DNA from 2 places in the Arthrobacter sp. U41 genome. Region 1 is predicted to be linked to the other one. Evidence: riboswitches for the same ligand, from Rfam matches in the RefSeq annotation. Region 1 holds a riboswitch; the other holds the start of a gene.
The links. Region 1 has a riboswitch for thiamine pyrophosphate ahead of ASPU41_RS04420 (ECF transporter S component). Riboswitches for the same ligand answer to the same signal wherever they lie in the genome.

Region 1 (3,817 bases):
GCAGGGCATGGTTGCCGCGCAAGGTCAGTTCCTGCCTCATGGCGCCGCGACCTTCCCCGGTTCCTGGCGCTCCGGGGCGCGGAGGCTCAGCTCGGTGCCGCCGAGGACCTCGCTGAATTCGGCATCGTGCGTCACGGACACGACGGCGGCGCCGTCGTCGAGGAGTTCGGAGAGGAAGGACGCGAGTTCGGCCCAGGTGTTGGCGTCCTGGCCGAAGGTCGGTTCGTCCAGGATCAGCACCTGGGGATGGGCGGCGAGCACGGTGGCCACGGACAGGCGCCGCTTTTCGCCGCCGGAGAGAGTGTAGGGATTGGCGTCCACCAGCCCGGTCAGGCGAAGCCGCTCCAGCAGTTCGTCCACCCGATCCTCGCCGCGGCCCAGGTGCCGGGGGCCGAACATCAGCTCATCCAGCACACGCCCGGTGACGAACTGGTGCTCGGGTTCCTGGAACACGGTGCCTATCCTGGCGATCAGCTGCTGCGCCTTCCACTTGTACGGATCGATCCCCGCGCCGGCACTGAGCTCCAGGGTGGCGGAGACCGTGCCGGACACCGGCGGGAGCAGGCCGGCGAGGGTCAGGGCGAAGGTGGACTTCCCCGAGCCGTTGGGGCCCGTGATGGTAAGGGCTTCGCCGGCGCGGACCTGGGCGATGATGCCGGACTGCACGGGCTCCGGCGGGATCGGCCGGAAGCCGCCGCGGAGACCGGCCCGCCGCGGACGTTCGCGCGACACGGCCAGATCCTCCGCGGCGAGCAGCAGCTGGCCCGCGGGCCCGGCACCGGGGGTGGCGCCGGGCCCGCCCCCGGCCCCCGCGGCGCGGGCCCGGGTCGGCGGCACGTAGCCGGGGACCCAGACGCCGGCTGCGGTGAGCATGTCCCGTGCCTCGGCCAGGACCCGGTCCGGCGGCCCGTCGATCAGCACGGCGGAGTCCGTCGCCGATCCGGGCTGCAGCACCACGATCCGGTCCACCAGGTCCTTCCAGACGGAAACCCTGTGCTCCACCACCACCAGGGTGGCCCCGGTCTTGTCCAGGCAGCGGCCGACGGCGTCGCGGACTTCCAGGACACCCGCGGGGTCCAGATTGGCGGTGGGTTCATCGAGCAGGATCAACCCCGGGCGCATCGCCAGGATGCCGGCGAGCGCCAGGCGCTGCTTCTGCCCGCCGGAAAGCGCCGACGTTGGGTGGTCCAGCGGCAGCCGGCCCAGCCCGACGTCGTCCAGCGCCTCCGCTACCCGCGGCCAGATCTCCGCCGGGGGCACGGACAGGTTTTCGGCGCCGAAGGCGACATCGTCGCCCAGGCGCGAGAGCACCACCTGGGTCTCCGGATCCTGCTGGACCAGCCCGGCCCGGCCGCGCCGGGCCCGGGGCGGGGCCCCGTCGACCAGCAGGCGGCCGGTCTCGTCGGCGTCCTCGGCGTCCACCGGTGCACCGGCACGGTCAGCGTCACCGGCGGAGCTGTCGCCCAGCACCCCGGCCAGGGCATGGAGCAGCGTGGACTTGCCGGCACCGGAAGGTCCCAGCAGCAGCACCCGCTCCCCGGGCCCGATGTCCAGGTCCAGGCCGCTGATGGCGGGCCGGAGCCGGCCGGCGTGCCGCCAGCCCCAGCCCCGCGCGGTGACCGTGGCCGGGCGGCCCCCGCTGCAGGCGGACGTGCTGTAGGCGGACATCAGGAGAAAACGGGCTCCGTGGCCGCCCTGCGGGAGGCAAAGGAACTCAGTACGCCCGTCCTGGCCAGGCCCCGGGTAGCGAGCCAGGACAGGCTGCCGGCGATCACCGCGCCGGAAACGGCCGTGAAGATGATGTAGGCGAGCTTGTCGCCGCCGGCATACGCGATGTTCCAGCCCCAAGGCATAAACGCATCGTTCAGCCCGCAGAACAGGCCCGCACCGGCACCGGCCAGCACCGACACCGGCAGGTTGAACTTCTTGTACACGAATGCGGCGAACACCAGCTCGGCGCCAAGGCCCTGCAGCAGGCCGGAAATGAGCACCGTGGTGCCGTATTGCGAGCCCATGATCAGCTCGCCGGTGGCGGCCACGGTTTCGCAGAACAGCGCGGCTCCCGGCTTGCGGATGATGAGCATTCCCAGCACCGCCGGGATCATCCAGCCGCCGGCGTAGAGCCCGGTCAGCGGCGGGTAGAACGCGTTGACGGGGGCGGAAATGAGGTTGGCGCCCTGGGACCAGGCCCAGAAGATCACGCCGCCGGCGACCGCGATCAACGCGGCCACCACAATGTCCACCACACGCCAGTTGTAGCCGCGTCGGGTGAGCGTCTGCTGGGCAGATGTATCAGTCATGTCGTCCTCCTGAGGAACAGGAGGGGAGAGTGCGCCGGGGTCCGCGGCTTCCGCCGCCGCTCCGGGCACTCTGAGAACTCGACTCCCTTGCGCCGGTACTAACCGGATCAGGTTCGAGGGTCTGCGGCTGTCCGCACTCTCAGCGCCCACCTGTGGTTTCCCCGGATTTCCCCGGTGATGCCCGACGGCGGCGCTCCCCTGTCGTATTTAATATCGCCCTTGTGGGCGTGGCCCAGTTTACACCCACCGGGCGCTGCTTTCTTAGGTTACCGTCACAATCCGCGGCCTCCGGTGCCGGTGACCCGGAAGCCTCTGCTTGGTAGAGTCGGCAAGGCATGGGAACCCCCGGATGCCGCCACCGCCGGCGGCTACCTAACGGAAGCTGAAACACTTGACCAACGCACCAGCGACTTCCCCCGACTATGACCCGGACTCCGAGGACGAGCAGCCGCACGGATCCCTGGGGGCGCTCATCGGACGCATCCTGGCCGAAATCGACGAGCTGCAGTTCCGGTCTTTCGGCAAGGACGATGCCCTGGACCTGGGCCTCCTCCTGGTTGAACTCGGCAGGCAACGCTCCCATCCGATCGCCATCGACATCACCAAGGGTGAGCAGGTGCTCTTCCACGCGGCGCTGGAGGGCGCCACGCCGGACAACGAACGCTGGGTCAGGGCCAAGCAGCGCACGGCCGTCCGCTACGAGGTCCCGTCGCTGCTGGTCGGTCTCCGGGCCCGGGCCGCCGGGACGAGGATCGAGGACAACGCATGGTTCGACCAGGCAGAGTTTGCCGCCCACGGCGGCGCCTTCCCCGTCTACGTGCGCGGGACCGGGATGGTCGCCACCGTCACGGTGTCGGGGTTGCCGCAGAAGGCCGACCATGAGCTGGTGGTCGAAGCCCTGTCCGAGATCCTCGGCCGCGCCGGGACCTCAGGCTAGCCTGCCGCCGCTGCCGCACCCCAGCCATGCGGGACCCCGCGGCATCAGCTCCTTTGCCCTGGCTGGACCGCCGGGCAAGGACCGCTAGGCTAGGGGAAGCCCTGTTTCCTCCCGCTAGGAGTCCGAAGAATGAACATCTTCATCAAACTGCTCGGCACCGGCATCAGCCTGCTCGCCGGCTTTGTCGGCACCAAGCTCGTTGACACCGTCTGGGAGAAATCCACGGGCAACAAGCCGCCCAAGGGCCACGACGACGATGTGCCCACCACGCTGCGCTCTGCCCTGACGTTCGCGCTGATCTCGGCATCCGTCAGCGCCATCATCCAGGTCCTCGCGAACCGCGGGACCCAGCGCGCGATCACCCGTTTCGCCAAGTCCCAGGACCTCGTCTAGCACTCACCGCCCGTCGGTGACCGCGTCGCCGTCGTCCTCGGTGAAACCGCGTGTGCCCGCCGCCTGCTGCACCACGGCCTCCAGCTCGTCCGTGCTGAGCAGCTCCGGGTGCAGGTGCTTGGTGCGGTACCCGGCCCGGCCCACCATGTGGGCCGACACCGGCACGGTGAGCAGCTGGAAGATCCAG
Region 2 (3,817 bases), 1.3 Mb from region 1:
GGGGCCATCTCCGCCATGATGGCCGCCGTCGAACGGCCGGAGCTGGTGCACTCCCTGACTCTCGTGGAACCGGCCTGCCTCTCGCTCACCGCGGACCAGCCGGCGACGGCGGCGCACCGCGCCCTGATGCAGCCGCTCTTCGAGGTCCGCCACCACCTGAGCGACGAGGATTTCCACCGCGAATTCGTCCGCCGGGTGTCCGCGGCCCACACCCCCGCACAGGCGACCCTTGGTGCCCCGAGCCCGGAGGACCAGCTGGAGGCACGCCGCCTGCGGCTGCAGGCGCCGCCCTGGGAAGCCCCGCTGCAGATCGTCCCCGGCGTCCCCACCCTGGTCCTGACCGGCGGCTGGGAGCCGCTCTATGAAGAAATCGCGGGCTACCTGCGTGAGACCGGCGCCCTGCACCGCGTTGCGCCCGGCGGCCACCGGCCCCAGGATTCGCCGGAGGGCAACCGGGCCATCCGGGCCTTCATCGCCGACGTCGGGCGGCACCAGCACGCCGAGGCGTCCTAGCCGGCTTCGGGTCCGCCGACGGCAGGCGCCGGCAGGTAGACCTTGCCGCCCGAGGCGATGAACTCGTTGCTCTTTTCCCGCATTCCGGCCGCCAGCGCGGCCTGCGGATCCGCTGAGCCGTATTCGTCCCGGATGTCCTGGCTGATCCGCATGGAGCAGAACTTGGGTCCGCACATCGAGCAGAAATGTGCCGTTTTGGCCGGCTCCGCGGGGAGCGTCTCATCGTGGAACGCCTCGGCCGTCACCGGGTCCAGGGACAGCGCGAACTGGTCCCGCCAGCGGAACTCGAACCGTGCCTTGGACAGGGCGTCGTCGCGTTCATGCGCACCGGCGTGGCCCTTGGCGAGATCCGCGGCGTGGGCTGCGATCTTGTAGGTGATCACCCCGGTCTTTACGTCGTCCTTGTTGGGCAGTCCCAGGTGCTCCTTGGGCGTGACGTAGCAGAGCATCGCTGTTCCATAGCGGGCAATCTCGGTGGCGCCGATCGCCGAGGTGATGTGGTCATAGCCGGGTGCAATATCGGTGACCAGCGGCCCCAGCGTATAGAACGGGGCTCCCTTGCAGAGTTCCTGCTGGCGCTCGACGTTTTCCCGGACCAGGTGGAACGGCACGTGCCCGGGCCCTTCCACCATGACCTGTACGTCGAAAGTCCAGGCCCGCTGCGTGAGCTCGGCCAGGGTGTCCAGCTCGGAGAACTGCGCCGCGTCGTTGGCATCCGCCGTCGCGCCGGGCCGCAGCCCGTCACCCAGCGAGAACGCGACGTCGTAGCGGGCGAAGATCCCGCACAGCTCATCGAAGTGGGTATAGAGGAAATTTTCCTGGTGGTGGGCCAGGCACCAGCCGGCCATGATCGCTCCGCCGCGGGACACGATGCCGGTGACCCGGTTGGCCGTCAGCGGCACGTAGCGCAGCAGCACCCCGGCGTGGATGGTCATATAGTCCACTCCCTGCTCGCACTGCTCGATCACGGTGTCCCGGAAGATCTCCCAGGTAAGGGCGTTCGCCTCACCATTGACCTTCTCCAGCGCCTGGTAGATGGGGACCGTGCCGATGGGCACAGGGGAGTTGCGGATGATCCATTCGCGCGTGGTGTGGATGTCGTCCCCGGTGGAGAGGTCCATCACCGTGTCCGCACCCCATTGGGTGGCCCATTGAAGTTTGTCTACTTCCTCAGCGATGGAGCTGGTTACTGCGGAGTTGCCGATGTTGGCGTTGATTTTCACCAGGAACGCCTTGCCGATGATCATCGGTTCGGATTCAGGATGGTTGACGTTGCTGGGGATGATGGCGCGGCCCGCGGCCAACTCGCTGCGGACCAGCTCGACGTCGCAGTTCTCGCGCAGCGCGACGAACCGCATCTCCTGGGTGATCACCCAGTCCCGCGCGTACCGCATCTGCGTGACCGTCCTGCCGTCGACGGCGCGGCGCGGCACCGGGCGGGCGCCCATCCACTCGGCCGACGCTGCGCCGCGCCGCACTGCCGACCTGCCGTCATCCAGCAGTTCCCGGGCCCTGCCCTCGTAAGGTTCGGTGTCCTCCCTGGCGGCAATCCAGGGACCCCGGAAAGGCTCCAGCCCGCGGACCGGTTCACTTCCGGGACCGGCGGTGCGGTACACGCGGAACGGGGCGTTGGCGGCGCCGGCCGGGGAGTCGGCCAGCGCGATTTCGGTCACCGGGACGCGGATGCCGTGTTCGGCGTCCGTGGCGAACGCCAGGGAGTGGGACCTCAGCGATTGCGTGGGGGCCGCGGGCTGGACCGGGACTGCCTGCTCGTCGTCGTCCCGGTTTTGGACAGGGCTGTGCTGCGTCAATTGCGTGTTCACGGAAATACTCACTTCCTTCGCCGGCATTACCCGGACAGGTTCAACGGTCGCAGGCTGCGTCAGCCCGATCTCAGCCCCTGCAAGGGCACCCGTGTGGTCGTAGACGAAGCTACCACGTGCCGTCGGAAAGCCTGGCGCGTGTGACGGGGCCCTCACGACGCCGTGTTGACGCGGTGTTAGCGTGGCATCGTGACTCAGCCCAAGGCCGTACCCCGCATCAGGACAGCGACGCCTGAAGACCTCGCGGCCCTCCCGGCTCTTGAGGCCGCGGCGGACCGCTTGCTCAAGGCGGAGGTCGGGTACCGCGCGCTCCCGGCCCCAGGGCCCCCGACGTCGGGTGAGACGCTCTTCATACTGGTCGCCGGGAATCCGACTGTGGGGTTTGCCCGTGTTGATGAGGTTGGCGGCCAGGCCCATCTGGAACAAGTCTCCGTGCATCCCGACTCTGCTGGGCGCGGGGTCGGAAGGTCTTTGGTGGAGGCGGCCATCGACGGAGCCCGGATACGCGGCTATGAATTCATGACCCTTTGCACTTTCAGGGACGTCCCGTTCAATGCACGGTTTTACGCGAGCTGCGGCTTCGCGGAGCTCGCCGAGCCGGGGAAGGCGCTGGCCGCCCTGCGGGCCTACGAAGCACTGCCGGGGCTGGATGATCTTGGCCGGCGGGTCGTCATGCGGCTTAGGCTTTAAGCCATGACCGGCATCATCGAATTCAGCGGCCCCGTCCTCACCGGACCCGAGCAGGAACACCGCGGACTCTGGTCCGTCGATGGCCTCCTGACCTTCCGCAGGCCCGCCGCCGCCCCGGACCTGATCCTGGACGGCTGGGTCATCCCCGGACTGGTCGACGCGCACTGCCACATCGGTCTTGGACCCGGCGGGGACGTCCCGGAGCAGCTGGCGGAAGAACAGGCCATGACCGACCGCGACGCCGGAACCCTCCTCGTCCGCGACGCCGGCGCCGTCCACGACACCCGCTGGATCCAGCAACGGGCGGACCTGCCGCGCCTCATCCGCTCGGGCCGGCATATCGCGAGGACCCGGCGGTACCTCCGGGGCTTCGCCGTCGAGGTGGAGCCCGAGGACCTGGTGGAGGCCGTGCGCAAGCAGGCGCGGGCCGGCGACGGCTGGGTCAAACTCGTGGGGGACTGGATCGACCGCGACGCCGGCGACCTCGCCGCCAGCTTCCCCGCGGCGGAATTGAAAGACGCCATCGCGGCCGCCCATGATGAAGGCGCCCGGGTCACGGCCCACTGCTTCGCCGAAGACACCCTGGACGACATGCTCGACGCCGGGATCGACTGCATCGAGCACGCGACCGGCCTGCTGCCGCGGCATCTGGCGCGTTTCGCCGAACAGAGTGTGCCGATCGTTCCCACGCTCATCAACATCGCCACCTTCCCGGACATCGCCGCGCAGTCGGAGGCGAAGTTCCCCCGGTACGCGGCGCACATGCGATCCCTCTGGGAGCGCCGGGCCGA

Region 2: it holds a riboswitch for thiamine pyrophosphate, as region 1 does, so the genes downstream of both, thiC (phosphomethylpyrimidine synthase ThiC) here and ASPU41_RS04420 (ECF transporter S component) in region 1, are expected to answer to the same signal.

Annotation. Positions count from the first base shown of each region.
Region 1 covers NZ_CP015732.1:933,152-936,968, forward strand. Annotated here, with positions in the region: gene ASPU41_RS04410 (energy-coupling factor transporter transmembrane component T family protein) at 1-40, opposite strand, end outside; gene ASPU41_RS04415 (ABC transporter ATP-binding protein) at 37-1,668, opposite strand; gene ASPU41_RS04420 (ECF transporter S component) at 1,668-2,300, opposite strand; TPP riboswitch at 2,367-2,510, opposite strand; gene ASPU41_RS04425 (heme-degrading domain-containing protein) at 2,692-3,237, shown strand; gene ASPU41_RS04430 (DUF4235 domain-containing protein) at 3,367-3,630, shown strand; gene mnhG (monovalent cation/H(+) antiporter subunit G) at 3,634-3,817, opposite strand, start outside.
Region 2 covers NZ_CP015732.1:3,997,221-4,001,037, reverse strand. Annotated here, with positions in the region: gene ASPU41_RS18275 (alpha/beta fold hydrolase) at 1-513, shown strand, start outside; gene thiC (phosphomethylpyrimidine synthase ThiC) at 510-2,336, opposite strand; TPP riboswitch at 2,332-2,439, opposite strand; gene ASPU41_RS18265 (GNAT family N-acetyltransferase) at 2,526-3,026, shown strand; gene ASPU41_RS18260 (amidohydrolase family protein) at 3,030-3,817, shown strand, end outside.